2 linked regions of the Desulfatitalea tepidiphila genome follow. The main gene of each other region encodes a partner of the protein of the gene in region 2 in a complex. Links are inferred from orthologs where the notes say so. Each region holds a gene or a part of one and is shown on either strand. Other genes may lie near its edges.

Region 1 (16,115 bases), 770 kb from region 2 along the record:
GCGACGAAGTGTTGCGCGGCTTCTTGTGCAAGTCCTGTTTGTCCCGCTACGAGGCGGCGATTTCGCCGCTTTGCTCGCGATGCGGGTTGCCCTTTGCGTCGTCTCAGGCTGTCGACCATGTCTGTGCAGAGTGCCAGGTTCGACCACCTGCCTACATCATGGCGCGGGCCAGCGGTGTGTATAATGACGTATTGAAAACCATGATCCATCATTTCAAATATGGCGGTCGCGAACACTTGGCCAGACCCCTGGGGCGGATGATGTGGCGAACCTTACGTGAAAACTGGCAGCCCGATCAGATTGACCGGGTCGTCCCCGTGCCCCTGCACACCAGCCGTTTGCGATACAGGGGATTCAATCAGGCGTACGCCTTGGTTCGCGAATGGCCCAGGTTGGCCGCCCATGGCGATTGGCGCCTTTCCGGCGATTGGTTGGCCCCTGACCTATTGGAACGCCGTCGCCCCACCCAGCACCAGACCGGTTTGGACAAGGGACAGCGATTGGACAATCTTTCCGATGCGTTCGGACTGGCCAAAGGGCATGCCATCCGTGGCCTAAAAGTCTTGCTGGCGGATGATGTCATGACGACCGGTGCCACCGTGGAAGCATGCAGCCGAGCGCTGCTAGACGCCGGCGCGCGGGAGGTGCATGTGCTTGCCGCGGCCCGGGCGGTACGATAGGCGGACGCGATGCGCTGGGTCCAACGCCATGGCTTGAGATATCTGCAATTCGCGCAACTGGACGCGATTCCGGGATTGTGGCACGGCATCTTCACGCGCTTCTGCATGGATGGACGGGAAGGTTCGCCCTCTGCTTTCAATATCGGGTTGAACGTCGGCGATTCGGATGCGAGGGTCCATCGTAATCGGTATCGCATGTTGGATGTTTCGGGATGCCGAACCGCCGTTTTTGCACGGCAAGTCCACGGTCATCAGGTGGCCCTCTGGCAATGCCCCGCGGCGGACCATCCGAAGGGGCAGGGGCGTGATGTGGTTTACCTGGAAGGCGATGCCCTGGTGACCGACCAGCCTGGGGTGGCGCTGGTCATTCAGACCGCTGATTGCCAAAGCGTGCTGTTGGCCGATCCGGAACGGGGCGTGATCGCCAATGTACACGCCGGATGGCGGGGGAGTATCGCCGACATCGTGGGGCGCACCGTTGGCACCATGGTTTCGCAATTCGGTTGTCTGCCCGAGAACATTGCGGTTGGCGTCGGTCCTTCGCTGGGGCCTTGTTGCGCCGAGTTCATCAACTACCGTGACGAGATCCCGCCTGTTTACTGGCGCTATAGAGGGGCGGGCGATCGTTTCGACTTCTGGCGTTTGAGCATCGATCAGTTGGTCAGCGCAGGCGTACCGGATCATCAGATTGCGTTGTCGAACATCTGCACGCGATGCAATACATCCACCTTTTTCTCGCATCGGGGGGAGGCGGGCAGGGCCGGCCGGTTTGCATCGGTGATCCTGATGGAGAGTCGATTGAGAGAATCCAACACAAGGGAACTCAAATGATCCAGCAGCAAGCAACCGTATTATGGAATCAGCCTGTGGGCCCCGGATGTTACCGGATGGGTTTGGCGTGCACCGGCGGATACGAGGCGGCCGTGCCGGGCCAATTTGTCATGCTCCAGGTCGAACCGGGATTGGCCCCGTTATTGAGACGCCCCTTTTCGATCTTTGCGCTCATCGGCGACAGGGATCGTCCCAAGGGCATCGAATTGCTATACAAGGCGGTCGGGAAAGGCACCCTCAAGATGGCCCGGATAGAACCTGGCCAGCGCGTCGATCTCCTAGGTCCACTTGGGCGGGGGTTCAGGGTGAACGTCGGTGAGTCATCGCAGATATACCTGGTCGCCGGCGGCATGGGGGTGGCACCGATTCATTTCCTGGCAACCCATCTCAAACAGTCAGGAGTCGATACAACCGGGTACAGACTTTTTCTTGGCGGCCGGTCGCGAGCCGATGTGTTGTGTCGAGATGAATTCGTCGCCATGGGAATGCCGGTGACGGTGACCACCGACGATGGCAGCAGTGGGGAACAGTGCTTGATCACCGATCCATTGGAGGAAGCCGTGCGACGCAAAGCGCCGGATATGATTTTCGCCTGCGGACCTCACGGGATGTTGCACTGCCTTGCCGGCATGGCCAAGCGTTATCATGTGGCCTGCCAGCTCTCCATGGAAACGATGATGGCCTGCGGGATGGGGGCTTGTCTTGGATGCGCGGTGCCGATGGCCGAGAGCGGGCAAGGGTACCGCCACGTGTGTGTCGACGGACCGGTCTTCGATGTGGGCGAAGTGAAATGGTAGGCCGCCTTCTAAGGGCTCATTTTAGCAATGACCCCTTTCATGTGAAAAGAAAATCGCGCGTTGGGAGGGCGCCCATAGGCAATTATGCATTGACTTGGACCGTCGGCTGTGTTAGGTGCTCGATCTTTAGATGCGCTGTGAAAACAGCTTCCCAACACCGCTCTTTCGTATGAAAAAAGAAACGCGGCGCTACATACAAGAGCTTGCTTATTTCAGCACCATCGGGCTTTCTGTAGCGTTATCCATTTTCATCGGTCTGGCCATTGGCGTCTATCTTGATCGGCGTTGGGACACATCACCATGGCTGACCCTCATTTTTATCGGACTCGGGATCGCGGCAGGCTATAAGAATCTTGGCCTTGCCATAAAGAAGAGCCGCAAATTGTAAATGTGACCCTGGCGAGGGAGCACCTTGGAAATTCAGCAGCGGATCATCCGATTCATCAGACGGACAAACTGGATCCTGTTTGCCGTTGCCAGCCTGGCTGGCATCTTGCTTGCGCCGGCGCAATTTGCGTGGGGGATCATTGCAGGCGGTGCCATTGTCACCATTAACTTCCACCTGCTGGCCAGAACCTTGAAAAGTGCGTTGACCCCGCCACACCTTTCGTCACACAATGTTATCCTTGCCAAATACTATGTCCGCTTCATCATCAGCGGCATTATCATTTTTATCCTCATCCGACAGCATTGGGTCAGCCCCCTGGGGCTGTTTGTTGGTTTGTCTGTCGTGGTCGCCAGTATCACCCTGGCCACGCTCATCGAAGTTAAGCGACTGATTTGCAAGGAGGCGATTTAAGGATGGAGCATCCCTATCTGTTTTTCGTGAAATTATTCGAGCTTTTCGGTGAGGGCGCCGGCCATTTCGCACACGAATACCCCTATGTCGTCTACTCGTGGGTATTGATGGCCTTCTTGATTATCGTGGGTTGGTTGGCGGGCAAGGGCGTTCAACTGATACCCGGTAAACTGCAGAATCTCCTGGAACTGGTGGTTTCGGGTATCGAAGACTTTATGGTCGAAACCATCGGAGAAGAGGGGCGTTGGCTCTTCCCGCTGGCGGCCACGGTATTTATCTACATTTTTATAGGGAACCTGATCGGTATCATTCCCGGTTTTTTCCCGCCCACCGCCAATCTGAACACAACGGCGTCGTGCGCCCTGACGGTGGTCATTTTCACCCATGTGATCGGCGTCAAATATCACGGTGCGGCCTACGTCAAACATTTCCTCGGGCCGGTATGGTGGATGTCGCCGCTGATCTTCATTATCGAGATCATCGGCCACCTGGCACGTATCCTGTCGCTCTCTTTCCGTCTCTTCGGCAATATGATGGGTCATGAAATCGTGCTGGCGATTCTCTTCGGCCTGGCCGGCGCCTTCTTCGCACCGCTGCCCATCATGGCCTTGGGCATTTTCGTGGCATTCGTCCAGGGATTCGTCTTTTTCCTGCTGTCGATTATCTACTTTCAAGGTGCCATGGAGCACGCCCATTAAGCACGGGTATCTACGAACCTATGCCTCGTAAAGGCATTGAATAAGTTTGGGTTAATGGAAGAAGCCCATTTATAACTAACACTTCACAAGGAGGTAGTTGAACACATGGAAGCTCAAGCATTGCAATTCTTTATCGCTTGCGTCACCGCCGCTGGTTTCGGTATCGCCATCGCCGCTTTCGGTTGTGGCATCGCTCAGGGCCTTGGCCTGAAATCCGCCGTTGAGGGCATCGCCCGCAACCCCGAGTCTTCAGGTAAAGTGACCGTTACCCTGCTGATCGGTCTGGCCATGATCGAGTCTCTGTGTATTTACTCGCTGGTCGTCGCCCTGATTCTGATCTACGCACATCCCCAGGCCGGGGCCATTGCAAAGATTTTCGGCGCCTAATTCGACACACGTTCCATACGCACAAGATCCAAAAAAAGGGGCATCCTCTGAAGCTATGAAGGGGGATGCCCCTTTTTCATTTTCAGGACGTGTTTCAGGAAGTGGCCCGTATGTGAACCATTCAGCATGGCGATCTCTTCCGGAGTTCCTGTACCCAGGACATAGCCGCCACCTTCGCCGCCCTCCGGTCCCAAATCGATAATGTGGTCCGCCGATTTGATCACATCCAGATTGTGTTCGATCACGACAACGGTGTTGCCGTTGCCTACGAACCGGTTGAGCACCACCAGCAGCTTGTTGATGTCGTCCATGTGCAATCCGGTGGTAGGCTCGTCAAGGATGTAGACGGTTCTCCCCGTGCTTCGTTTGCTGAGCTCTCTCGACAGTTTGATTCGTTGGGCCTCACCTCCGGAAAGCGTCGTAGCGGATTGCCCCAATTGAATGTATCCCAGCCCCACATCCACCAACGTTTGCAGCTTTTCGCGGATGGCCGCAAAATTTCTGAAGAAATCGAGCGCCTGGTTGATCGTGAGATTCAAGACTTCCGCGATGTTTTTGCCCTTATAGCGGATTTCCAGAGTCTCGCGGTTGTAGCGTTGGCCGTGGCAAATATCACATGGGACATAGATGTCCGGTAGAAAATGCATTTCTATTTTGATGATGCCGTCGCCATGGCAGGCCTCGCAACGTCCCCCTTTTACGTTAAAGCTGAATCTGGATGGTTTGTAACCGCGCGTTCTAGACTCTGCGGTCTTGGAGAAGAGATCACGCACAAAGGAGAACAATCCCGTGTAGGTGCCCGGATTGGATCGCGGTGTACGACCGATGGGGGATTGGTCGATATTAATGACTTTATCGATCTGTTCCATTCCCGCAATGCTGTGAAACCCACCGGCTGCGATCCGGCTCTGGCGCAATCGCTGAGCCAGTGCGTGATGCAAGGTGTCGATGACAAGGCTGGACTTGCCTGATCCAGAGACGCCCGTCACACAGGAAAAGCAACCAAGAGGAAAGCGCACCGTGATGTTCTTCAGGTTATTCCGATTGGCACCGTGGATGATGATGGCCTGGCCGTTCCCCTTTCTCCGGTTATTGGGGACGGGAATTTTTTTTACACCGGCAAGGTATTGGCCCGTCAGTGAATCTTTGGCCTGGGACAACTGCTGGGGTGGGCCGGCAAACACCACGCGACCGCCTTGCACCCCGGCGCCTGGCCCCATATCGACGACAAAATCTGCAGATTCGATGGCCTCTTGATCATGTTCTACCAATAGAACAGTGTTTCCGATATCGCGCATTCTCCTCAACGCTTCAAGCAGTCGGGCGTTATCGCGTTGGTGCAATCCGATACTCGGCTCATCCAGGACATAGAGAACCCCCGTCAGTTTCGCTCCGATCTGAGTGGCCAAGCGTATCCGCTGGCTTTCGCCACCGGACAGGGTATGGGCAGCGCGATCCAGGGTCAAGTAGGAAAGGCCGACATGGGAAAGAAACTGCAGACGCTCCGTGATCTCCTTTACGATTTTTTCTGCAACGACCGCTTTCTTTCCCTCGAGTCGCAAAGATTGAAAAAAGTCAATCGCTTGATCTATTGAGAGCGTCGTGACCTGGTGAATGGCATGGTGTTGAATCTTTACCGCCAGGCTCTCCGGCTTCAATCTGGCACCGTTGCATACGGCGCATGGCAGGAAGGCCATGTAGGTTTGGAGTTCTTCGCGGATTTGGGCAGACTCTGTTTCGTGATAGCGACGTTGCAGTTGAGGGATAAGGCCTTCGAATGGATTATTGTACAAATGCTGGCCGGAGTCGCGATCCACGGAAAAGCGAATGACGGTATCTCCGCTCCCGTAAAACAAGGCTTGCCGGAACGCTTCGGGTAGATATTTGAAGGGGGTGTAAATATCCGTGTGGTACTGGCAGGTAAACGCTTCGAGGAATTCGGTAAAGTAGACCGATTGTCGGTTCGCCCACACGAGGACCGCTCCGTCTCGTAACGATAGCTCCGGATTGGGCACGATGAGTTGGGGATCGAACACCGAGCGTGTCCCGAGTCCATCACACGCCGGACAGGCGCCCTGAGGAGAGTTAAACGAAAAATCGGCCGGGGTGAAATCTGAATATGTCGTTCCGCACTGATGGCAGGCCGACCTTTCATTGAAATGAAAGAGACGGCCATCATCATGCGCGTTTCCCTTTTGACAAAGGACTTCGGCACGACCCCCGGAAAGAGAGAGTGCAAGCTCGAGGGAGTCTGCGAGTCGATTCGAAGCGTTTTTCTGAATAACCAAACGATCGACAACGGCGTCGATCGAATGGTCCTTTTTGGGGGACAGTTTACCAACGTCCTCGATGGGCATCATCTCACCATCGATACGAACCCGCGCAAAACCTTCCCTTCTCAGCCGTTGTATAACGTCCGCATGGGAACCCTTTTTGTTACTTACCAGCGGCGCCATGATGACCACACGGCTCCCCGCGGAGAGGGTGTTGAGTTCGTCCACCATCTGATCGATGCTTTGGGGTTGCACAGGGCGACCACACAGATGGCAATGCGGTGTGCCGATGCGCGCATAGAGCAACCGCAGATAATCATAGATTTCGGTTACCGTGCCGACGGTGGACCTTGGGTTGTGTCCGGCCGTCTTTTGCTCGATGGCGATGGCCGGCGACAAGCCTTCGATGAGATCCACATCCGGCTTTTCCAGGCGCTCCAAAAATTGACGGGCATAAGTCGAAAGAGATTCGACATAACGGCGTTGGCCTTCTGCATAGAGGGTATCAAAGGCCAGGGTGGATTTCCCGGATCCGGAAAGGCCGGTAACCACGATCAGTTTTTCCCGAGGAAGGTCGAGATCGATGTTCTTTAGGTTGTGCTGCCGCGCACCGCGGATCATAATTGAGTTCATCGCTTTTGATAACGTCGACCAATGATGCTGTAAACAACTTTTCCGAAAGTCCAATATTTTTAATATATGCAGGAACCGTGCGCAGTAAAGTGTGCCGATTCGGGCTTTGCGGGCAACTGCTCGAAATCCATTCGAATGTTTTTTTGAAGAAAATGGGGCTCGGTGGTAACCCATCTGGGTCCCGAAAGGAAACCACTGTTTTTAAAAAATGTAAAAATCCGGCGTAAAACAGAGGAAATCAAAGATCATCATTTGTCGGCAGTTTGTTTATAACTATGGATATGCTTAAAATGCTTAAATAAAAACTAAAACTAAAAGGGCGCTAATTTGTAGACCTCTCACGTGTCAATTATAATAATAAACAATATAAACAAATAAATAGATTGATGTGAGCAACGTGTAAGGATGGCGTGAGGAGACTTCAGGTCTTTCGGATTGACAGTGAAGGGTCTCTGGCCTATTACGAATCCATACTTTTCAAGGATTTGACCTTTTCGAATAATCCGGAATATTTATAAAAACTGTCTGATTTTCTTAATGTTTGCCTGGCTGTTTGCGTTGGGACAGAGGTCGTGTTCAGCAAAACGAAGCGTATTTTGGTCGGATTGTTTTTTGTACAGGGAAAACGGGAAAAGGTGATATGGAGAATATCTGGCAGAAGGTAAAGGCCGCGCTTACTGATTTTGTTCCAGATCATGCCTACCGGATGTGGATCGAGCCCCTGACGCTCGGGACCATTGATCCCAATGTGTTACAGCTCAATTGTCCCAATGCTTTTTTCCGCAGACGGGTGAAGGAGCATTTCGGTGAATTGATTTGCCGGGAGCTGCAAAAATTGACCGGCAATGCCACGGAATTGAAATTTGCGGTTACAGAGGGAGATCATGGCAGGTCCAATTTGACGGAGTTTCCCGAACAGCTTCCATTGCCCAACATTCATTGCCAGCCTCATTTCGGACGGCTGTTGCGACAGGATTATACTTTTGATCAGTTCGTGGTTGGTAAGAATAATGAATTCGCCTATTCTGCAGCATTATCACTGGCCATGCGGAAATCCGCACAGCAGCATTCGCTTTTTCTTCTTTCAAAGACCGGTATGGGTAAGAGCCATCTGTCTCAAGCCATTGGTCATCAGATTTTGGCGGAATCCAAAGCTGAGCGCGTGTACTATATGACAGCCGAAGATTTTACCAATGAAATGGTATCCTCCTTCAAGACCAATTCGGTTAGCAAATTCAAAGATAAATATCACAACGGATGTGACGTGCTGCTATTGGAGGATATCCATTATCTGAGTGGAAAAGAACGTACCCAGATCGAACTGGCGCACACGCTCGATTCACTCTACAACGAAAATAAAAAGATTATTTTTTCAAGTTGCTGCTCACCCTCCGATATTCCAAAACTTAACGAAAATCTTCGGTCTCGCCTGACATGCGGTTTGATTTCCAATATCGATCCTCCCGATTATAAGGTGCGTGTCAAGATTTTAAAAAAGTATGCCCGTGATAATGGATGGGAAGTGCCAATCGAAGTTTTGGAATTTTTAGCATCAGAACTGACTCAGGACGTTCGACAGCTCAAAAGCGGTTTGGTGGGTGTTTCGGCCAAGGCTTCCTTGCTAGGCAACCCTATCGATATTGAAATGGCAGGCGATGTCGTGAAGAATATCGTACGCCAATCGGAATCGATTACGATCAACACAATCAAGAAGCTCATCTGCAAATACTACAATATCAGTCAGAAAGATTTGGTGTCCCGTTCGCGAAAGCAGGCATTGGTGCGTCCCCGCCAAGTTGCCATCTACTTGGCGCGTCGTTATACGGACCAGCCGTTACAGGCCATTGGAAAGAGTTTCAACCGGTATCACGCTACGGCCCTGCATGCCATCGGAATGGTAGAAAAAGGGATTCGTCAAGGAGGATTGATACAGCGGCATGTGGAGTATTTTTGCAAGCGTCTGGACAATGGAGATTATTAAGCGCGCTATTGAATCGTGCCGAATAGATCGTCGGCGATGGATAGATCAGACAATAACTCCATTTTAATGTTCTGCTCCTGTTCAATGGCGCAACGAATCCTCAAGGCACAATGTTTGGCGCAAAGGGCATTGGTTCTGTCGTAATCTCCGAAGCAGTCGAATTGATCATCGAAAACTGATGTGAAGCGTTGGCTTCTGCTCATCGCTCTCCCTTTATGTCTAAAAGTCCTACCATTTCCCGGTGAACATGGCTATTTGTAGCCAATATCTGCCAATCTCCAATATTATAGGGATGGCCTTCGTAATTCGTCACTTTGCCACCGGCTTCTTCGACGATGCACAAGCCAGCTGCTGTATCCCAAGGCTTCAGGTTTTCTTCCCAAAAACCTTCAAAACGACCACATGCCACCCAGCAGAGATCCAGAGCGGCCGACCCGAGACGTCGCACGCCTTGGGAGGACTTGAGGCAACGCTCGAAACGAGCGAGCGTCAATCGGGGATCCCGCGTCGTAATGGTATATGGGAAGCCGGTGACAAGCAGACTATCGTTGAGCTTGCATGTCGATGAAACGTGGATCGGTTGGCCGTTTAGAGAGGCACCCTGGCCACGGGTGGCAAGGAACAGTTCACCCCTGTTGGGATTGAACACGAGACCCAGCATGATGGTATCGTTTTGGGCGTAGGCTATGGAAACCGCATATATAGGAAGGTTGTGGGCGAAATTGGTAGTCCCATCCAGTGGGTCGATGATCCACAGGTTGGGTCCGCCTTTTCCAGAATTGCCGCTTTCTTCCGCTAATATGTCGTGATTGGGGAAAACATCGCGAATCGTTGCAATGATGCTTTGTTCCGCTTCCAAATCCGCTTCGGTAACCAGGTCGATAACACCTTTTTTAGCCAACTGCTTGACATGGCCGAAATGGCCGTTCAGTATTTTGCCGGCGCGGTAAGCCGCCCGTATGGCGATACGCTTAATTTTGTCTAAATCCATAAGGTCGGCACTTTATCCATTTTGACATTTGGTTGTCAAGCTTCAAAGGGCAGAAGGCTCATGAACTGCATAGCGCAATGCGGCGGGCAAAGAGAGGGAATGTCAACTGTTCCGGACCGAACTGTTGTCCGCATCATTAATGATGGCGGCCATTTTATCGATCAATGGGAGAAGTGTCGCTCGATTGCGCGCACAGATCGGAATTCCGTTCAAGCGTTGCGTCCATAAGGATAGATCGGCTTCTGAAACCAGATCCATTTTATTGAGAGCGCGCACCTGAGGGATGTGGCTCAATTCGAGCTCGTTGAGAATCTTTTCCACGGCCTGAATCTGTTCGAGGTGGCGTGGATTGCTGACATCGATAACGTGCAACAGAAGGTCGGCACTTTCCAATTCCTCCAGGGTGGCTCGAAACGCGGTCATCAAATCCTTTGGAAGATTGCGGATAAATCCAACCGTATCGGTGATGAGCACCTCCACATCTTTGGGGAAACGCAATCGTCTGCTGGAGGGGTCCAACGTGGCGAAGAGACGACTTTCGGCCAGTACGTCGCTATGAGTAAGGGTGTTGAGAAGGGTTGATTTTCCTGCGTTGGTATAGCCGATGATGGAGATGATCGGAACACCTTTCTGCTCTCGTTTTTGCCGCTGCTGTTTACGGTGCTTTTGGACTTCGAGCAACGCCTTTTCCAGCTGGTTGATGCGATCGCGAACACGTCGCCGGTTTATTTCCAGCTTGGTTTCTCCCGGTCCTCTTCCGCCTATGCCACCGGTGAGGCGCGACATGGCGGTGTTTTTGGTGACCAGACGTGGCAGCAGGTATTTCAATTGGGCCAATTCTACCTGCAATTTTCCTTCTCTACTGCGTGCGCGCTGGGCGAAAATGTCCAGGATCAATTGGGTTCGATCGATGACTTTAGTTTCGATCTGATCAGTAATGGTTTTGATTTGGGACGGATTCAAGTCCTGGTCGAAAATGAGCAGCGATGCACCCAACTGGGAGGTCTGTATTGCCAGCTCTTTCAACTTGCCTTGCCCCATGAGGGTGCGCGAATCGATTTGTTTGCGCAGCTGCAGGATGGTATCGACCACTTCGATATTGGCCGAACGGCATAGCTCTTTCAGCTCTTCCAATGAGTCGACCGCGATTTTACGCGGCGCCGAAGTCACGCTGAAAAGAAGTGCCCGTTCGATTCCGGTTGCAGCCTGGGTGCGGACTCCCGCCGTGGTCATCTCATGTTCCAGAGCCAGGATCAGGTCCAGGCACCCGATAGAAAGCTGGTGGGGCAGCAAATCCTCTCTGATCTGGTAAGGGGCTTGCTGCAGGTCTTGCCCTGGAAGAATGTGAGCCCAATGAATTTTACGAGGGTATCCTTCTTCATTCAGCGAGATGGCGGCCATGGCATCGAGGCGCAATAAGGCCAAATCGGTGAGGTCGTCCTGATTCAAGGGGCCGGCTTGTAAATGCGTGTGAATACATCGGACACCCCTCAAGCGGCCCGGGTTCGCCCTGTATTCCGACAGTTCGGGGATAAAAATGCCCTGTGCATCTCCCACCAGCACATAGGCGACTTTGCCGCTTCGATTGATAAGCAAACCGATCTGGCGCTGGATTTCATGGGAAAGCAATCCGATGTCGCGCGCCAGTTCGGGTGTGATCAAGAATTCGGGAGAGACACGTCTGCGGTAGAGGTTTTCCAAACGTTTGAGTTGTGCGCTTTTCAGCCCCCGTGCGTTGCCCCATACTTTTTTCATGCCGGGTTCTCGAAGCGTGTATAGGCACCCAGGAAGGTGAGGGGAACGACACCTGTCGGGCCATTGCGCTGCTTGGAGAGAATGACTTCGGCCGTGCCGCGATTGGGATTGTTTTCGTCTTTATTGTAGACTTCATCACGGTAGATGAAAGCCACCACGTCGGCATCTTGCTCCAATGCACCGGATTCCCTCAAATCTGAAAGTTGAGGTCGCTTGTCGCTTCGCTCTTCAAGTTTCCGGTTGAGCTGTGACAAAGCCAGGACCGGAACATTCAACTCTTTGGCCAGAAGTTTGAGGGACCTGGAAATTTCTGATATTTCCAAATCGCGTCGCTCTGTATCCTGGCGGCCTCTCATCAGTTGGAGGTAGTCGATCACCACCAGGCCAAGGTCTTTATCCATCTTCAGTCGTCGGCACTTGGTGCGAATGGAGGTGGTTGAAATATCCGGTGAGTCATCGATGAAGATGGGCGCTTCGGAAAGGGACCCGGCGGCATCGGTGATACGGTGCCAGTCTTCAGGGTTGAGAAAGCCGCTTCGGACGCGAGAGGAATCCACCCGGGCTTCGGAGCAGAGCATACGCATGGACAATTGCTCTTTGGACATTTCCAAAGAGAAGATGGCTACCGGCACATCGCTTTCAAAAGCGGCATTGCGGGCAATATTGAGGGCCAGGGCGGTTTTGCCCATGGCCGGTCTGGCGGCCAGGATGATGAGATCCGATCCCTGCAGTCCCGATGTCATATGATCCAGCCGTGTGAATCCGGTGGGGATGCCGGTGATCAGCGCACGGTTTCCCTGGCGCTCTTCCAGGGCGTCGATATTGGCTTCGATGACCTTGCTGAGCGGATGAAAAGCGGCCCGATGTTTGTTCTCAGATATTTCAAACACCGCCCCTTCGGCAAAATCGAGGACCTGATCGAAATCGCCGGCCTCTTCGTAGCAGCGCTGTGTGATTTCACCGGCCTTGGCAATAAGTCGGCGCAATGCCGATTTGTCCCTTACAATGCGCGCGTAGTGGCTGACATTGATCGCCGACGGCACGGTATCTACGATCCGGGCCAGGTACGCGGCCCCACCCACTTTTTCAAGCTGGTTGGTGTCCCGCAAAATGTTGGTCAGAGTAATCAGATCTACAGGTTCGGCCTTGGAGAACAGGGACGCGATGGCGGCGAATATGGTCTGATGCGCTGTACGATAAAAGTCTTCGGGGCGAAGAAGTTCGAGCACATCCAGAAGCGTGCTGTTGTCCAGCAAAATTGCACTGAGAATGGACTCTTCAGCCTCGATGCTTTGAGGCGGAAGTTTTTTCAGGGTTGGATCGTCGGATGTGTTTTTAGGATTTAATACCATTGAAGTGCCGACCGGGAACCATACAGCCGGTCGCTGCCGAAAGTTGTGAAATCATCGGCAACAACCGGCGTAAAGGCGTACATTACTCGGGCACTACGTGAACTGTGATTTCGGGTTTGATGCCTTTGTAAACGCGAATCGGGATTTTAAAGGTGCCGATCGTTTTGATCGGTTCGGTCAGTAGCATCATCCTCTTTTCAACCACAATGCCGTCTTTTGCCAAGGCGTTAATCACGTCCCTGGCAGTTACCGACCCATAGAGGCGATCGCCTTCATGCACCTTGGCCGCCACCTGACATTCCACACCTTCCAGGCGCTGGGCCATTTGTTGGGCCAATTCCCGCTCTTTTGCGATCTGGAGTTCGAATTTGGCTTTTTCATGAGCCAGTATGCTCCGGTATTGGGGGGTCGCCGGGACTGCTTTACCCTGGGGCAGCAGGTAGTTGCGGGCATAGCCGGGCGCCACCTTCACTTCGCTGCCGATGATGCCGAGCGAATCTATCGTTTCTTTCAATATGACTTTCATCCAAAACCTCCATTGCCACTGCTGCGGCAATTACCATATTTCTTGATGAATTATTGGCCGATATACTTGCCCCGACCTTAATCAAGAGTACCAACAAACGGCAGCAAGGCAATAGCCCGCGCGCGTTTGATCGCCAACGTCAGGCTGCGTTGATGCGATGCGCATGTACCGGTAATCCTGCGGGGAATGATTTTTCCACGTTCGGTGATGAAATAACGCAGGGTTTTGGCATCCTTGTAATCGATTTCAATTTTGCTGTCGGCACAGAAGCGGCACACTTTGCGTCGATGATATACTCTACGTTTTCTCCTGACTACCGGCTTTTTTGCAGTTGTATTTCTCATGTGTCGCTCCTCTTAATTCTCAGGGGCAGGTTCATTGACCTGGTCGTTTTGTGCCGCCGGGCTCTCCTTGCCGCTGGATGAACCGGCCACCTGCTGCTCGGATGCGGATTGGCCCTCATCGCTTGCTGCAGCTTCCTGGGGAGCTCCTTCCTTTTCTTTGGCGGCCGCGAGATCGGCCAATATCTTTTCGGCATCTGCATGTGGGTCGATTTGAACCGTCAAATACTTCATGACACGGTCATCGATGCGAAAAAAGCGTTCAATTTCGTCGACCACTTTTCCTGTTCCGCAATAATCCATCAGGACATAGTATCCGCGAGGCTTCTTTTTGATTTCGTAAGCCAGTTTTTTTACGCCCCATTGGTTTTCCTGCAGGAAGACACCCTCTTGTTGGGGAATGATTTCACGGGTTTTCGTGATTAGGGTGGTGCGGTCTTCTTCTGAGATGTCTGGATCAATAATAACAATCGTTTCGTACCGTCGCATAGAGCCTCCTTACGGATAATAAAGCCCCGATTTTTGTCGGAGCAAGGATAGCGGCCATCTGTTTTTAAAAATGGTATAGATAACACCATGACATATTCGATGTCAAGGAATATACGCATGGTTCAAGCCGCTGTATCGCATGCATATTTGCATTCCGTTGAATTCGACCCGATTTCTGTCGGGTCCATTCGAAAAAAAGGGGGCGATCCTGAGATCCCCCCCGTTTTATTTTTTTGGTGGGCCGTGTTGGAATCGAACCAACAACCTACTGATTAAGAGTCAGGTGCTCTGCCTAGTTGAGCTAACGGCCCGTTTTTCGTACCGGGGCTTGGTAACAGGTCTGGCACCTGTTGTCAACGGTTTTCCAGAATCCAATGGCGCTGCGGGTTATTGCTGCCAATGGCGCTCTTTTTCCTTGCGAGCCATTCGCCGTTGTTTTTTCCGATCCATTTGATCCCGGTGCTGTTGCCGCTTCCTGGCCTGCTGGGCAACCGGATCGGATTGAGGATCCATAAAAAAGCTGCCGGGCGTTTCATTGCGTTGCATCGCTTGCTGGGGCCGAGCCCGTGCAATATCTGGCTGCTCCTTTGGCAGTGGCGGGCCGCTGAAGGTGGCGGGTTCAATGCGGTCGGCCAGATAAAGCCTTTCACCGAATTGGCGGAAAAACGAACCGGCGCTTGCGGCCTTGGCTGTTTGAACGGTGAGCAGGATTGGATCGTTATCTATTCTTTTTCCGATTCTCATGGCCATGGAGAGGTCGGTTGACAACAAAATAAATGGTTGGCCGGCAGGAAGAATGCCATTTTCATGCGTCCATCGGTAGGCGCGACGCCGAATCGCCGTGTGAAGAAGCTTGGGCAGTGTATCGGGTACCATAAGAGCAGGCATGCAGTCCCTTTGGCGAGCACGGATAAGCGGGCCGTTGATTTCAAGCTTGGCCGGCTGTGTCAGCAACAACAGCGTGTCGATATGGGATTGACGGATGTGTTTCCATCCAACCTCTTCATGCAGGGCTTGAAGCAGTGACTTGATCTTGAAATATCCTTCGGCATCGGGCAATAGGCCAAATTCGTCCGGATGCCTGGAAAGTACGTACAACAGGAATTTTTCAAGCTTGACGATCTCCTTCGGTACCATTGGCGTATCTTTCCCTGTTGGTGTTGAGGTTTGATGGCCTGCGGACTCAGGACATTGTCTCGTGGCCGTTTTTTATTCGCGGCTGTGTAGTGGTCCAACATATGGCGATGTTGCCTTGACCCCCATCACACGGTCTGATATTTTTGCGCTTCTCGTAAAGGATGTCAAACCTGCAAGGGAGATGCTTCGAAACCGCGGCAAGATTCCTGGGACTCTTCCAATGGATAAATGAAAGGAACGCCAATGAAGTACACCACCTCACAACGCTTGTTCGACCGGGCAAAGGAACTGATCCCCGGGGGGGTGAACAGCCCGGTCCGTGCCTGTCGTTCCGTGGGTGCCAATCCGCTTTTCATTCGCCGTGCCGAAGGCAGTCGAATATTCGATGTGGATGGCAATGGTTACATTGATTATGTCGGTTCCTGGGGTCCAATGATTCTTGGAC
Region 2 (16,080 bases):
TCCGACGCCCGAGATCCAGTATAAAATCGACACCGATGGTGGTTTCCAGCAATGCCTTAAGGACATCCTGCTCGCCAGCCTCGATCTTTTTCGCTATCTCGACTTCGCCCTCGCGACTGAGCAAGGTGACCAGTCCCATTTCGCGTAGATACATCTTTACCGGATCGGTCACCGAACCATAATCGGACATGCCCGAATCGTCCAACTTGGCTTCTGCAGCCGCCTTTTTGGACTTGGTCTTGGTCAGGTTCTGATTGTTCTCATCGATGATATCGATACCCAAATCGTCAAACATAATCAGTGTTTCGTCCATCTGTTCGCCCGAGAGCATGTCGTCGGGCAGTGCACCGTTGATTTCATCATATGTGAGAAAACCTTGTTTTTTACCCTGTGCGATCAGCGCTTTCATGGCCTTTTCGCTCACACTTTTTGCGCTTTTGGCATCTCCGGTCGAATCTGACATCGCTTCTATCTCGGTCGCTTCAGTCTGCGAAGTTGTCCCTTTCTTGGCCGAACCTTGACGGGTCGCATCCTTGCCGGCAGCATTCTTGGTCTGGGTATCAAGCTTGGTCTTTTTTGCCATTTGAATGAGCCTCCTGCACACTGCTTACGAATTGATCAATCCCCTTGCCGCCTGTCGTTGTTTCTCCATCAGCAACGTTTCCACCAATTCCCTGTCATTATTTTTTTCAGCGAGCTCTATCTTGCGCTGCAAATCCTGTGTGATCCGTCGTTTGGACCGGGATTCGAATTGTGCGAGCACGCGCTCGCATCCTTGCCGGTCCCACCGGCATTCTGTCATGGCCAGCTGGGCCACGAGGTTTCTGTAGTGCGGATCTTCGATCGCCGATACAAGATTCGATGTACGTTCTTGTTCGATATTGCCCTGATTCGCGATCATCTGCCCAATCAGTTTCAGTTTGGCATCTTCGAAGGCATCCAGCAGATTCCTTCCGATGATCTCCGAAATCATCGGCGGGTAGCAGAGCATCATCCCAATGATTTGCAGCTCGAGACGGCTTGCCTCCGGCATCGACACCCCCGGTCGAACGTTCGTTTGAGACCGTCCAGATCCCTGAAGCTTTCCCGCCGCTTGGCGGATCTTCTCCAGCAGCGCCGTCTCATCGATGTCGAGTCGTTCAGAGAGCTGCTTGATATATAACGTTCGCACCACAGCGTCCTGGACCGATGCCAATACCTCCTGGACGTCGTTAATGACCCGAATTTTACCCTCCAGGGTCAGACCGTGCCGTTTGATCGCCGCTTCCATGAGGAACTGCACCATTCCCAGGCCGTTATCGGCGAATTTCAGAAAATCATCAGGGCCGAATTCTCTCAAAAAGGTATCCGGATCATGCCCCGTCGGCAAAACGATCACGCGGGCATCCAGGAATCCTTCCTCAAAAATCGGCACGCTGCGTTGGGCGGCCTTAATGCCTGCCTGGTCCGAATCAAATACCAGGTAGACCCTGCCCTCCTGGCCGACCATCCCCTTCAGTGCCTGCACATGCTCCGGTGTCAGGGCCGTGCCCAGGGTCGCCACACTGTTTTCCAGACCATACAAATGCATGGCCAATACGTCAAAATAGCCCTCGACGACGAAAACCCGACCCGAAGCACGGGCGGCCTGATTGGCCTTCTGAATACCGTAAAGTCCCCTTCCCTTGTTAAAAATCGGGGTTTCAGGCGAATTGAGATACTTCGGCTTTTCGTCGGTCATGATCCGTCCGCCGAATCCCAACACCTGCTGGTTGACATTCATGATCGGGAACAGCACACGGTCGCGAAACCGATCGTAATACCCATTGCCGTCCTTACGGGGGATGACCAGCCCCGCCTTTTCCAACAGCGTCGCGGGTACGTTTTTGCCACTGAAATAGTTGAGTAGACCATCCCATCGGGGCGGTGCATACCCCAATTGATAACCGGTGATGATCTTGCGGGTCATCCCCCGCCCGATCAGGTAGCTCATCGCCTTGGCGCCCTTTTGGGCGTCCGTGAGATTCGCATGGAAAAAATGCATGGCCATCTCGTTGATGCGAAAGAGCTTTTCCTTCTCGCTGGCCTGGATTTTCTGGGCGGGCGTGAGCTGATCATCGGGCACCTCGATGCCATATTTTCCCGCAACCGCGCGAACCGCGTCGGGGAATGAAAGCCCCTCTTTCTGCATCAAAAAACTGAAGACATTCCCGCCCACATGACATCCGAAACAATAGAACATCTGCTTTTCGGGGCTTACGGTAAAGGAGGGAGTTTTCTCGGCATGAAATGGACACAATCCCAAATGGTTACGACCTGCCTTTTTAAGTACGACGTATTCTGAAATCACATCGACAATATTGGCGGCATTTTTTATTCTCTGGATTGTGTCGTCTGGAATAGAACGTACCAAGAACCGCGCCCTCCATTCTGACGGACCAGGGTCAAGCCTTAAACCAGGGCAGGAGCATCGATTGATGCCGGTTCGAATCGTATTAAGGGTCCGCCAAGGGACCGAATTCTGTTTGTTTCAAAGCTGTCGCCGGCATGGGCACACCATCCTGAAAATTAAAATTCGCGATACTATCCAATCCGCGAAGCTCTGTCAATAGTCCGCTTGAAACGCGAATATAATCACGATTCAAATCGATGTAACCGTCATCGAAGGATTTTTTACATCGTGCCCTTGGACGAAGGCACCCCTTTGACGCTGCTGTCCATTGACGACGCCTGACGCAGAGCGCGTCCCAGGCCCTTGAAAGCCGCTTCGATCATATGGTGCCAATTATCCCCATATGCAAAATGCAGGTGCAGGTTCAAGCCTGCTTTATATGCAAATGCCCTGAAAAACTCCGACGCGAGAGTCGTGTCGAAATCGTTCTGACGAGGTACGCGCTCCGGTAAAAGGAACTTAAGGTAGGGCCTGTTGGATAAATCGATGATGACCGTTGTCAGGGCATCGTCCATGGGGATGGCCGCGTAGCCGTATCTGCATATGCCGCGGCGATCTCCAAGCGCCTGACTGAGCGCATCCCCCAAAACCAGACCGACATCCTCGACCGTATGGTGAAAATCCACCTGGATATCACCCCGGGCCGCGATTTCGAGATCCAATTGCCCATGCACCGCCAGCAATGTCAGCATGTGATCGAAAAAACCGATCCCCGTGTCGATTTCATAGAATCCGGTGCCATCCAGGTTCAATTTGATGCGGATCTGGGTCTCCTTGGTCTTTCGTTCAAGTTCGGCGTTGCGCTTCATGAATCATCCTTTTATATGGAAGATTTTGGTGCTGGCAGGCTGGCATCTGTTTTCCGACGCATCGTGGGTATTCTTCTAACCCATTGTGTTTTATAAAGCAAGTGGATAGCCGGACCGTTCCAGACCAAAAGAAGAGGGTTGATTTCATTCCTCCGTACCAGTAAGTCGGAGCGGTTGCTTCCAAAACGCGGTGCGTCGCTTTTGAAGGCATGCTAAACAGTGTCCGTCCACAAATAGGCAAATTGGGTCGAGATCAAGGCGCGCGGGAAATTTAACCGCAGGCATATGGTCGATATTCCGAGGATTGAATTTTTCGCGCAACGCCGATATCGGGCCAATTGGTCATTTGTGGATGGGCACTGAATAATTTCAGGAGACACGAACGATGAAAATGAATCCCATCCACCTCAACGATGCCCACAAAACCTACCAGCATGACCAGGATAAGGTCATGACGCCCGAAACCACCATTGCCCGCTTCAAGCAGCGGCTCGCCGAAAGCGGGCTGCATATCCTCGAGGACATTGTGCGCATCGACAACGGTCGTCTCGGCATTCCGGTCTACTTCAGCGTGTGCGGCGACGAGGCGCGGGAAATCATAGGTAAAAACAAACAGATGGGAAAAGGTGCCACGCCGCTTCAGTCCCAGGCCAGCGCGGTCATGGAATTGGGGGAGCGATTCAGCCTTTTCAGTTTCATGCGCGACGGTGACAATTTTATGACCGCTCCGCGAAACGCCCTTCGTGAACCGGCAATGAGTCTTGACCAGATCGCGCTTTCCGTTTCAGACCAATCGGAGGATCTGCCGATCGCCCTCGATATCTTCGATACGTTGCCGCTCAAATGGACCTGGTCCTATAACCTGACCTTGGACAGGTCCGTGCTCGTACCGTTTGACTGGTTCTGGACCATCAACGAGTTCAACGGCTCTTCGGCCGGCAACTGTGTCGAGGAGGCCGTCTGCCAGGGCATATGCGAAGTGGTCGAACGCCATGTATCTGCCCTGGTCAGCAGAAATCGGCTAAAGGTGCCGCGCATTGCAGAACATTCCATCAAAGACCCTGTGGCGCTGGAATTGTTGTCCAAATTTAAACAGGCTGGAGTTGAACTGTGCCTGTCTGATTTCACTCTTGAAATGGGCATCCCCTCCATTGCTGCGCTGGCCTGGGACCCGGGGACGTTCCCTGAAAAAAGCGAAATCGTCTGGACCGCCGGCACCACACCGAACCCGGCCAAAGCGCTCTGCCGTGCTCTGACGGAAGTCGCCCAACTGGCGGGCGATTTCAACAGCGGCGGAAATTACGTGGCCAGTGGGCTGCCAAAATTCAACGCGTTGGCGCAAGCCGATTATGTCATCGATCCAGGGCATGACATCGAATTACATAAATTGCCGGATTTGAGCGATATCAACATTAAAATCGAAGTCCAGCGCCTGGTCGGCACCCTGGCTGAAAAAGGGATGCAGGTCAACGTGATCGATGTTCACCACCCAAAGCTCAAGATTCCTGCCTTTTACACCATCATTCCCGGCGCCCTGTTCCGAGAGCGCGCGGCGCAACCGACGGTCGCCATGATCTGTGCGAAAATCATCTATCAAAACTTCGCCCCGGCATCGGCAAGAAAGGCGTTGCTGGACATGGAAAAAAAATTACCGAATAAGTACTACCTCCATTTCTACCTGTCCCAGATCGACCTGAACACAGGAAATTATCCCGGGGCGATCGCCCGGCTGAACCGGGCCGTTGAGCTGGGGCCTGGGAACGAAGATCTGGCTAGTATTTATACGTATTTAGGGGTGTGTCACAAGGAGCTGGGTAACTATGGAGAAGCGCTGGCGGCATTGAATCATGCCGATGGAATCGACTCCGAGCGCACCGACACACTCAACTTGATGGGTGTATGCCATTACAAGTTGTCCGCTTTTGAGGAGGCTATTGCCAGCTTTAAACGGGTCGTCGCCTTGAATCCGAGCTCGGCCATCGATTATGCCAACCTGGGGGTGAACTACCGCGCCATCGGCGACAAGGCCAGAGCCATCGAATATTTTCAACTGGCCCTGAGCCTGGATCCCAACATCGAGTTCGCACAGAGCCATCTGGCGGAATTGGGGGGTGCGCCGAAATAACGTTATTCCGTGCTATCCGCCAAGATGCCAAACTTTTCCAGGAGCTCATCGGCCAGGTTTCTATAATCCACCGACCCAAAACTGCCTTTGCGGTAGAAAACGACCGGCCGGCAGACATCGGCGCTCTCCGCAATGGTGGTGTTGGCTCGCACGGCCGTGCGAAATACCAGATCCCGGTAATTCTCATCCGTTTTCAACTGATCGAGAATCCGCTGACTCACGCGCGTGCGAGAATCATAAAATGTCGGTACGATGCCCAGAATGGAAATGTACGGATTGATGGTTTCCTTTACCGCAGAGATGGTATCGAACAGTTCTTCAAGGGCGGCATAGGCGTAAGGATGAGTCTGGCACGGCACCAACACATGCCGGGCATAGGTAAAAACATTGACCGTCAACAGGGACAGACTGGGTGGCGTATCCAGAAGGACGAAGTCATACTCCTCGGGTAAATCCGCCAGGGCTTCCTTGAGCAGGTTTTCTCTTCCGACCACATCCGCCAGCTCGACTTCCGACCCGGAAAGATCGACATGGGATGGCAGTAAATCCAGTCCCTGCCAGGCGGTTTGGACAATCGCCTCGGCCGCCTTCGCCGGCGATTCCCGATCGAGGATGTCATACACCGTCGGGGCACCTTCTTCCGGCTCAACCCCCAACCCTTTGGTCGCGTTCGCCTGGGGATCCATGTCGACCAGCAGCACCTTCTGCTGCTTAAGCGAAAGAGCCGCGCCCAGGTTGATGACCGTGACGGTTTTGCCAACGCCCCCTTTTTCGTTCGCAACAGCAATGGTCCGAGTCTTCATTCTCTGCTCCTCCTAATGTGTGTCAACGATCAATTTCCCTACATCCCCGCGGATCCCCTCCAGTTTTCCAAGCACCTCGGCGACAGCCTCCTCGATGACTTGCAAGGCCTGGTCGGTGCGCGCTTTGTCCTCGTGCTGATCTTCAACCGTACCAACGATGCCCTTCAAATCGCCCAGATAGGCGCCGAATTGTTCGGTAAGCGTTTCGTGCAAACGGTTTCCCGCCATTTCGGTCAGTCGCTGCACGTACTGGAACTTGATATTCTCCTTATAGTCTCTAAAATGAGCTTCGATGGAACGCTCGGTTTCGGACTTCATTCTGCGGATGCCATCCTTCAGCGCCTTGAGTTCCTCGACCCTTTTTGAATCGATCGACTGACGCAACAGCTTGCGAATGAGACGGGCCAAAGAGTAAAAACCAAGCCGCATGACGGCCTCGGTTTTGATGTAGGCGCCATATCTCATGGTGGCGGCAGCCGGCGGCAGCGTGATGCCGTTCATCTGCTTGACATTTTCGAGCTCGTCAAATGGTCGCAAAGCGCCTTTGACCGACGAACCGGGAATACCCATCTGCCTGAGCACTTCGTCGAAGCGTTCCAATGCATCGACCACCATGGCCTCATAAGGCTCTCCGATCATGTGGAGCTCTTCCTGTAAACGCTTCTCCACCTGCTGAATCTCCCCCATGATATCCGGGTTCACCTTTTCGGCCATGAATCCGTCCACGGCCTGCTTCAGATCCTGAAAAACGAGATAGAGGGTGTGGGTGAAACCCGAATTGGCCAGTTGTTCCTGGTAATGGGACAAGTCGATCTGGTATTCACGAACAAAGGCGCCGACCTTTTTGACAATCGGTCCGCTGGACGGATCGAGAAATCGGTCCACCTCTTTTTTCAGGTCCTGGCTGAGTTTACGGGCGGCGCCGTTGAGGGTGGTTTGAATCAAAGATTGAACTTGCAGCATGTGCAGTTGATGCATCTGCAATTTTTCCACCATGGCACGCGCTTCCCCGGCGTCCCGCCGAAAAAGGTCCCGATGGAGCTGGACCCACTGGTTGAGCCCGTTGGCCGTCAAGTTCATATGCGACAGCTGGTTTTGGAGCAGCAGCGCCCAGCGCTCGCGCGACAACTTGTTCTCCAAAAACGAAGTCAATCGAGCCGTTTCCTGGTTTGAAAACGCGACCAGTTCCTCTGCCTTGCGCCACTGCTCCAGCCGATCCTGGTCTCTGGGGCTCAGCGGTGAACGCGATCGATCGAACAGGTTATACAGGGCTGAAATGGTGAATATCTCAGGCGCCTCGACGACCAGCGACAACTCCTCCCGAACGCGTTTGACCAGGGTTTGCAGGTCCTCCAGGCTGTCGTGTTCGCTCAGATCGCAATTGCAGACAAACAGCATATTGCCGGCAATGCCCATTCTCTTGATGATGGATAAGAAGCGGATATCGGCCTGGCGCAACCCGGTCCGGCTGCTGATGACGTAAACGATCAAATGCGCTTTGAGTAAATAATCCTGAATCATCGCGAGGTGAAGCGGATTGGGCGAGTCGCTGCCCTGGCAATCCGCCAACTCGATGTCTCGCTTCAGGATATCCCCGGGGACAGACAATTGCACATCCTTGAGATAGACGGCCAACGCGTCGCTGCCGACGAAATCGCGATGATCGGCAAATTGCCCATTATCGAATTCACGTGTCGAACTATCGGCCGAAATATACGACTGGATCTGCTCATAGCCTTTGACGTAGGAGGAAAGCAGCACCCCGTTTGCATTGAGACGGTCCTGGGAAATACGCATCTCGTGATCCAAGGCATCCAATGCCTTGGCCAGGTCTTCCCGATCCTGGGTTCGGCGGATGTCGAAATCATGATGCTCGGTGCGCCACTCTTCTGTAGGGAAAAGCACCAAAGCGTGTTTGATCTCCTCGTTTACTTCATCCCATGATTTAAAATAGAGGCGTGCACGCAGTAGCTCGCCCTGACGGACCCGGGTCACGAACGAGGTGACCACGCCGGCACCCCGTTTGAGGTAATCATCACTCAACAGAGCATTGACCAGAGTACTTTTACCCGACTTGATGGCGCCGACCGCGGCTATCCGAACCACATGCTCCCGCAAATGGCTGTCGATGTTGCCACACGATCGCTTCCATTGTTCGAAAACGGCCTGGTTCCCGTCGAGAATCGTTTCCGCCCGCTCGATCAATGCTTGCACTTCATGGTTGATATCGAGCATTGCTTCCTTGTATTTTTCGTAAGCATCCATTCATCCATCCGCCATAGGCATAGTTGAGCCCTCAGAATAGGTAACACTTCAATCCTGCAGCATATAGCAACGCTCGCATACCCTTGTCAAAACCTTAACCTTTGCCACGTTCGGTGTGCTATCCTCGGGCTAACCTCGGGCTATCCTCGAATTGATCGGCAAGTCCCGGCCCGACCAAATATAATGGTTTGTTAATTCTATGATTTTATGATATTAAGATCTTCAATCGATCGGAGATGGAGACCTGATAAGGCGCCATTCAAATTATGCGAGGACTGCAAATTCATGTCTGAAAAGAATCCCGAGTGCCCCTTGTATAACCCTTTAAACTGCAAGGAATATTACAATCCGAAACTGTGCGCTTTCGTGCGTAAAGATAAAATGTGCTTGAAAAAGAAAAAGCCCAAGCAAAAGCATAAAATATCAGAGGACGAGGATGAATGATTCATTGTCCGAGGTTTTTCCCCATGCGCTCTAACCCCCATTTTTAGTTCAAAAGCATTCCGCCATCGCCATCCCCCATCCAGCCATAACAACCTCTCCCTTGTCGATCATGATCGAGGATACGCGCAACTCAGGCATGCCCGCCGCTGTCGGAAAGCAGCTGCGGATCGATGCCCAATCGACGGATGGCGCGTTCCCACTTCTCTTCCTCAGGGCATTTGAAAATGATCTCATCATCACATTCGCTGACCAGCCATGCATTCTGTGAGAGCTCCCATTCAAGTTGACCGGGAGCCCATCCGGCGCATCCGAGGCAGACCAGAAAATCGCCCGGCCCCACGCCCTTGGCAATGGCTTCCAGGATGGCGATCGAATTGCTCAGGGCCAGGGTGTCATTGATCTTGAGGCTCGTACCCCAGTCGAGGGGCGGGCCATGGAGGACGAATAGTTCATTCGAATGAACCGGCCCACCGACGTGGACGGGGATGGATGCAGCGCCTTCCACCGACACCATGCCCAACTCGTCGAAAATCATCTTGCCATTCAGTCCATCATGGAGTTGGTTGATCACTATGCCGACCGCCCCCTCATCGGTGTGCTCTGAAATGCACGTCACGGATTGACGAAAATTGGGATCCTGGAGGGCCGGCATGGCCATGATGAAACAACCTTTGAACGAAGTGGGTTTAAAATCATCCATCTCGAAAGCGACTTTCTTTGGGGTTGGGTTAGGTTTCTTATATCAGATAAGGGCGATAAAGAAAACTTGGGGGGTATTGAATACTTCAGGCTGGACGTCGTCACCTTCAGTTGCCCACGCGGTGTGACCAGACCAATGCCAGGTGAAGATTGAAATCCGGAGCGGTTTGGGTGAAGAGGTCTTCACAGAATGCGACCTCGACACTCACGCGCTCGCTCAGAATCCGTCTGAATCCCAAGGTGAGTTCTACCGCGCCGTCGTCCAGAAGGGAAATGCCGGTTTCCTCTATGGGTGTGGAAGAGTAATTGAGCTGTGCGTACCAGCGCCAACGGGGCCCGGCGATATAGGACGCTCCGCCAAAAAGGCTGAAGCTCTCCTTTGCGGACACATCCGCGCCGCGGGTTTCAGGATCGGCGTGCCAAATATAACCCGGCATTAGATAAAACGCCCAACGCCTTCCCTCCCACTGGGTCGGCACAAAGAGACCGGCGTCAACACGGCCGCTGCCGTATCCCCGCTTTTCATCGCCGATCGGCAATTTGATGCTGCCCACCAACGAACCGATCCAGCTGCCGGATCCATTGATCTCGAACAGATGCATTTGGCCGGAAAGAGTAGCGTCCGCCCAACTGAAGCCATCCGTATCGCCTTGAATCCAGGTGCGTCCGTTCTTGCGCATCTCGTAGGCAAAACGGTTGTCCGGCCGCTCTTCCCGGCCGTAATTGGAAAACCCGAAAGCATCGTGATAGTTTTCGAGAAATCCGTCCAGGAAACCGCTGTTCATGCTTACCAGGGGCACCTGGACGCCGATGGAAAACTTCCGTGTCAAGCCATATACCATGGATACGTCTACCACACCCAACTCCATATCCACCAGGGCCGACCAACCGTCTTGCCGTTCGTTGACATAGACGCTGCTGTAATCGACGGCGATGGTGGTTTGAAATGCGCCCTTTGCGGGCAAGCGGGCATCGGTGGGCCTCGGGGTCAAAAAAATCAAGTGGAGTGGAAACCGGTTCTGAACTTGCAGGGGACCTTGAGCCTGCGCACCGGCGGCACTTCCGAACAGGATCAGTACGATCACGCAGCGGATCAAGCCATTCATGGGTCGCATAAGGATAAGACCTGTGCATGGGAGAATCGCGTCCAGTAAAGCCTCAGTGCCCATCCACAAATGTCCAATTGGCCCGATATCGGCGTTGCACGAAAAATTTAATCCTCGGAATATCCGTCATATGCCTGCGGTCAAATTTTTCGTGCGCCTTGATCTCGACCCAATTTGCCTATTTGTGGACGGACACTGTTATGCCTCAAACCACAGCCAGGGCAAAACCGCAAGCCGAATGACGGTCGACATTGTGCTGATTGGAGATTTGTGAATGGTCAGCAACAGCAATTTCAAAATGAACATGATTCGTCCGAAGGGGATACCTTCCAGAAGTCGTTTGATAAAAAAACTCGCAAGGCAACGGTTATGGCAGGCGCGGGTGGGGCAGGTGGCCAGGGCCACATACGCCTTCGGTCAATAGTGCCGGTTTAATGCAAACGGCGGAAAAGCGGCCCAGACTGTTTGAGCGCAGCGAGTTTCTGGGCCGCCCGCCGTGCATTTTACCGGCACTTGACCGCTTGGCGTGTGGCATCGGCCACCTGTTCCACCCGGGCCGGATTAAAGGAATACTATTTATTTAGAATCGCTGGGACACGAATTAAAAGCTTGACAGCTTAGGGGCATATTGTTAAAGACCGCTAAATTGCTCAGGTGACTATAATTATGAATTTCATCGCCATCCGACTTATTCTCGTCGAAATTATTATTCTCGTACTCGGTGTCCTTGAGAACACCGGGTCCAGGGGGGCGATAATGGTGTAAGATAAATCCCCGGTGAAACCAACAATCCGTTATCGGCCCCACGTCGATAACGGATTTTTTTTTGGAGGAAAGCAGCCCATGAAAAGCAGCCAGGTCAAAGAAGGCATCGAACGCGCCCCCCATCGTGCATTGCTCAAGGCATGCGGCTATACCGATGCGGAAATCAAACGCCCCCTCATCGGCGTCGCCAATTCGGCCAACACGGTGGTTCCAGGCCATGTCCATCTGAACACCCTCGCCGACGCCGTCAAGGCCGGCATTTACATGGCCGGCGGCACCCCAGTGGAGTTCGGCGTCATCGGCGTCTGCGATGGCATCGCCATGAACCATGAGGGAATGAAGTATTCTTTGGCCAGCCGTGAACTCATCGCCGACTCCGTCGAAATCATGGCCAGGGCCCATGGGCTCGACGCCCTGGTGCTGATCCCCAACTGCGACAAGATCGTTCCGGGCATGCTGATGGCAGCCGCCCGTCTCGACCTGCCGGCCATCTTCGTCAGCGGCGGTGCCATGCTCGCAGGCCGCCATCCCAATCAGCCCAACGGTCCCAAAATCGACCTGATCACCGTGTTCGAATCCGTGGGGGCGGTTCGATCCGGACGCATGAGCGAAGCCGAACTGGCCGAAGTGGAAGACGCCGCCTGCCCGACCTGCGGTTCGTGTTCCGGCATGTTCACCGCCAACTCCATGAACTGCCTGACCGAAGCCATCGGCATGGGGCTGCCGGGCAACGGCACCATTCCAGCCGTCATGTCGGCCCGCACACGATTGGCCAAACTGGCCGGCATGCAAATCCTCACCCTGTGGAAAGAGCAGATCACACCGAGCCGCATCATGACGCCGCAGGCATTTGCCAACGCCCTGGCCGTGGATATGGCACTGGGCTGTTCGACCAACACCGTGTTGCATCTCTCCGCCATCGCCCAGGAAGCGGGTGTTCCCTTTGACCTGAACCAGATTAACGAGATCAGCGGCCGAACGCCCCATTTGTGCTCGATGAGCCCGGGCGGAAGCCATCATATCGAAGATCTGAATCGCGCCGGCGGCATCCAGGCGGTGATCAAAGAGTTGGCCAAAGGCGGCTTCATCGACGAAACCTGCATCACGGCCACCGCCAGAACCGTGGGCGAAAACATCCAAAATGCCGACATAAAAGATCCGGAAGTGATCCGTTCACTGGGCAATCCTTACCATCAAACCGGCGGTCTGGCCGTGCTTTATGGCAATCTGGCGCCCAATGGCTGCGTGGTCAAACAAACGGCGGTGCGTGAAGAGATGCTGCGGCATCAGGGACCGGCCAGAGTATTCGATTCCGAGGACGATGCCACGAAGGCCATTCTGGACGGTCATATCAAAGGCGGCGATGTGGTCGTGGTGCGCTACGAAGGGCCCAAGGGCGGACCGGGCATGCGTGAAATGCTGACGCCGACCTCGGCCATCGCCGGCATGCAGCTCGACGGACAGGTGGCCCTGTTGACCGACGGCCGATTTTCCGGCGGGACGCGCGGCGCCGCCATCGGCCACATCTCTCCCGAAGCGGCCCAAGGCGGACCTATCGCCCTGGTCGAAGAAGGAGATCACATCGCCATCGACATTCCCGCCAGAAAGATCGTGCTTAAAGTTGAAGACACCGTATTGGAGGAACGGCGCAGCCGATGGCAGCCGCCGGAACCCAAAATTCGGACGGGCTATCTTTCGCGCTACGCGCAACTCGTCGGGTCGGCCGATTGCGGCGCGGTCTTCAGTGCGAAATCATAGAATCCCACTCATAGGATAAAACGGGTGATAAAATGGAACTGACAGGTGCACAAATTTTGATGACCATCCTCAAAGAGGAAGGCGTGGACACGATCTTCGGATTTCCGGGAGGCGCCGTCATCGACTTGTATGACGAGTTGATCCGCAGCGACCTGCGACACATCCTGGTGCGGCACGAACAGGGCGCGGTGCACGCCGCGGACGGCTATGCCAGGGCTTCGGGCAAGGTCGGCGTCTGTCTTGTCACCTCAGGACCCGGCGCCACGAACACGGTCACGGGTATCGCCACGGCCTACATGGACTCCATTCCGCTGGTCATCATCACCGGCCAGGTTCCCACACAGCTCATCGGCAACGACGCCTTTCAGGAAGTGGACATCGTGGGCATCACGCGGCCCTGCACCAAACACAACTACCTGGTCAATCATGTCGAAGACCTGGCCAGGATATTGAAAGAGGCCTTCCACATCGCGCGCAGTGGACGTCCCGGGCCCGTTCTGGTGGACATTCCCAAGAATATCGGCGTGGCCAAAACAGACTACCAGCCGATCACGGAAGTGAATATCAAGTCCTACAACCCGACCTATCATCCCAACACCAAACAGCTCAAAAAAGCGCTGAACCTGCTGAAAGCCGCCCAGCGGCCGCTCATCTTCAGCGGAGGCGGTGTCATTCTATCCAAGGCGTCCGACGAGTTGGCCGATTTGGCCCATCGACTCAAGATTCCAGTCACCAGCTCGTTGATGGGGCTGGGTGCATTTCCGGGTTCAGATCCGCTCTGGCTTGGCATGCTGGGCATGCACGGCACCTATCGGGCCAACATGGCGGTCTCCCAATGCGATCTGATGGTTGCCGTGGGCGTGCGTTTCGACGACCGCGTCACTGGCAAAACCGACTGCTTTGCGAGCGGGGCCAAGATCATTCATATCGATATCGATCCCACCTCGATCCGCAAAAACATACCGGTCACCGTTCCGGTGGTCGGAGATTGTCGCAGCAGCCTGACCGAACTCAACCGTATGATCGTCGAGGAAGGGATTCAAGCCGACGAAACCACGCGCAGGGGGTGGCTGGATCAAATCGTCTTCTGGCGGGATGAGCACAAGCTGGCCTACGAACAGAAGGAGACCATCAAGCCCCAGTTCGTCATCGAAAAGCTCTACGAGTTGACCCGTGGCCAGGCCATCGTCACCACGGAAGTGGGGCAAAACCAGATGTGGGCGGCCCAATTCTACCATTTCGATCGCCCCCAGCAGTTCATCACGTCGGGCGGCCTGGGCACCATGGGATTCGGGCTGCCGGCCGCCATCGGCGCCCAAGTGGCTTTTCCGGAAAAAATGGTAGTCGACATCGCCGGGGACGGCAGCATTCAGATGAATATCCAGGAGATGGCCACTGCGGTTCAATACAACCTGCCGGTCAAGGTGGTCATTCTCAATAACCGCTGCCTGGGCATGGTGCGCCAGTGGCAAGAGCTTTTTTACGATAAACGCTACGCCCACACGATTTTGGAACACGCACCGGATTTCGTTAAATTGGCCGAAGCGTTCGGCGCCAGGGGACTCCGCGCCTCGCACCCTGACGAAGTAGAGGCGACGCTGGCCGAAGGTCTGGAGACCAAAGGCCCGGTGATCATGGAGTTCATCGTGGCTTCCGAAGAGTGCGTCTATCCCATGGTACCGGCCGGCAAGGCGATCACGGACATGTTGTTGGTCTAGCCCTGGGTGCATCTTTTGAGCAGATGCGACCCGGGAACATATGCATCAATACCGGCCCATGCCGGTCCAAACCGACAAGCAGCAGAAAACGAGAACCGACCATGAACTCAAACAAACATACCTTGACCATGTTGGTCGACAACGAACCGGGCGTTCTATCCCGTGTGGTGGGACTGTTCAGCGGCAGAGGATTCAACATCGACAGTCTGTGCGTAGCCGAAACCCTGGATCCCAAAGTATCGCGCGTCACGATCGTCACCCAGGCCAACAAACCGCTCCTCGAACAAATCGAAAAGCAATTGCGCAAACTCATCAATGTCGTCAAGCTGCGCGACATGTCCGATGATCGTGCCGTTCGCAGGGAAATGGCCCTGATCTGCGTGCACGCGCGGCCCGAAAACCGCGACGAGATTCTGCGGCTCGTCAATTTATTTCGCGCAAAAGTCATCGACGTGGCCTCCAATTACTACACCATCGAGGCCAGCGGAGACGCAGATAAGATGACCGCCCTCATCGGTCTTTTAAAACCCATGGGCATCAAAAAAATCGCCCGCACCGGCACGGTGGCTTTGTATCGTGAACCCAAGCGCGGCATATAACTTATGAATCGTTACAACACCGGCCGACCACATGGCACCGGTTCATCTATTTTATAGTGTTTCAGGTTCACAATGTTTCAGGTTCATCACGTATCCGGGCCAGCAGGCCCATCCCAATCATTTGAAGGAGAAAAAAATGGCAAAAATCGATTTCGGCGGTGTCGTAGAAGAGGTTATCACTTCTGAAGAATTTACCCTCGAAAAGGCCCGCCAGGTCCTGGCAAACGAAACCATCGTGGTCTTGGGTTATGGCGTACAGGGCCCGGCCCAGGCACTGAATATGCGCGACAACGGCTTCAACGTCATCGTGGGGCAGCGCGAAGGCAACAAGTCCTGCTGGGACAAAGCCGTCGCCGACGGCTTCGTGCCCGGAAAGACCCTGTTCCCCATCGAAGAAGCGGCCAGGCGGGGAACCCTCATCCAATACCTGCTCTCCGATGCCGGCCAGATGGCCACCTGGCCCCAGATCAAACAATGTTTGAATCCCGGAGACGCCCTCTACTTTTCCCATGGCTTTTCCATCGTCTACAAAGACCAGACCCACATCATCCCGCCCAA

The links.
Region 1: the proteins of dnaG (region 2) and dnaB are in contact, whole or in part, in a crystal structure (PDB 2R6A), measured with the Geobacillus stearothermophilus proteins. The link is inferred for Desulfatitalea tepidiphila from one-to-one orthologs. Residues at the interface, in WP_049624496.1 of Geobacillus stearothermophilus: Lys456, Leu457, Leu458, Pro459, Ala460, Asn463, Ala464, Leu467, Leu535, Leu536, Ile537, Ala538, Gln544, Glu545, Asp548, Tyr549, His552; in WP_033016901.1 of Geobacillus stearothermophilus: Ser13, Glu15, Ala16, Gln18, Glu91, Leu92, Asp94, Ala95, Val96, Pro97, Thr98, Ala99, Ala100, Asn101, Tyr104, Tyr105, Ile108.

Annotation. Positions count from the first base shown.
Region 1 is NZ_BCAG01000003.1:987,153-1,003,267, forward strand. The notes cover bases 11,000-13,892. They hold dnaB (replicative DNA helicase), read right to left. Parts: upstream 13,178-13,892; coding sequence 11,822-13,177; downstream 11,000-11,821. Other genes in these bases: hflX (GTPase HflX), read right to left, coding at 11,000-11,825; rplI (50S ribosomal protein L9), read right to left, coding at 13,260-13,703; rpsR (30S ribosomal protein S18), read right to left, coding at 13,781-13,892. Outside these bases: DFT_RS08955 (ComF family protein), read left to right, coding at 1-680; peptidoglycan editing factor PgeF, read left to right, coding at 690-1,511; DFT_RS25750 (dihydroorotate dehydrogenase electron transfer subunit), read left to right, coding at 1,568-2,308; DFT_RS08970 (AtpZ/AtpI family protein), read left to right, coding at 2,439-2,696; DFT_RS08975 (ATP synthase subunit I), read left to right, coding at 2,721-3,107; atpB (F0F1 ATP synthase subunit A), read left to right, coding at 3,110-3,805; atpE (ATP synthase F0 subunit C), read left to right, coding at 3,911-4,192; excinuclease ABC subunit UvrA, read right to left, coding at 4,246-7,098; chromosomal replication initiator protein DnaA, read left to right, coding at 7,739-9,079; DFT_RS09000 (hypothetical protein), read right to left, coding at 9,085-9,282; DFT_RS09005 (inositol monophosphatase family protein), read right to left, coding at 9,279-10,070; more of hflX, read right to left, coding at 10,173-10,999; more of rpsR, read right to left, coding at 13,893-14,047; rpsF (30S ribosomal protein S6), read right to left, coding at 14,060-14,533; DFT_RS09040 (RNA 2'-phosphotransferase), read right to left, coding at 14,921-15,670; hemL (glutamate-1-semialdehyde 2,1-aminomutase), read left to right, coding at 15,914-16,115. UniProt on the Escherichia coli protein: The main replicative DNA helicase, it participates in initiation and elongation during chromosome replication. Travels ahead of the DNA replisome, separating dsDNA into templates for DNA synthesis.
Region 2 is NZ_BCAG01000003.1:1,770,456-1,786,535, forward strand. What follows is about bases 1-2,858. They hold dnaG (DNA primase), read right to left. Parts: upstream 2,393-2,858; coding sequence 608-2,392; downstream 1-607. Other genes in these bases: rpoD (RNA polymerase sigma factor RpoD), read right to left, coding at 1-463; hisB (imidazoleglycerol-phosphate dehydratase HisB), read right to left, coding at 2,653-2,858. Outside these bases: more of hisB, read right to left, coding at 2,859-3,240; DFT_RS12580 (YcaO-like family protein), read left to right, coding at 3,626-5,365; DFT_RS12585 (ParA family protein), read right to left, coding at 5,368-6,168; DFT_RS12590 (dynamin family protein), read right to left, coding at 6,181-8,433; DFT_RS12595 (YqgE/AlgH family protein), read right to left, coding at 9,008-9,577; DFT_RS12600 (DUF3187 family protein), read right to left, coding at 9,684-10,691; ilvD (dihydroxy-acid dehydratase), read left to right, coding at 11,526-13,205; ilvB (biosynthetic-type acetolactate synthase large subunit), read left to right, coding at 13,238-14,923; ilvN (acetolactate synthase small subunit), read left to right, coding at 15,025-15,522; ilvC (ketol-acid reductoisomerase), read left to right, coding at 15,659-16,080. UniProt on the Escherichia coli protein: RNA polymerase that catalyzes the synthesis of short RNA molecules used as primers for DNA polymerase during DNA replication.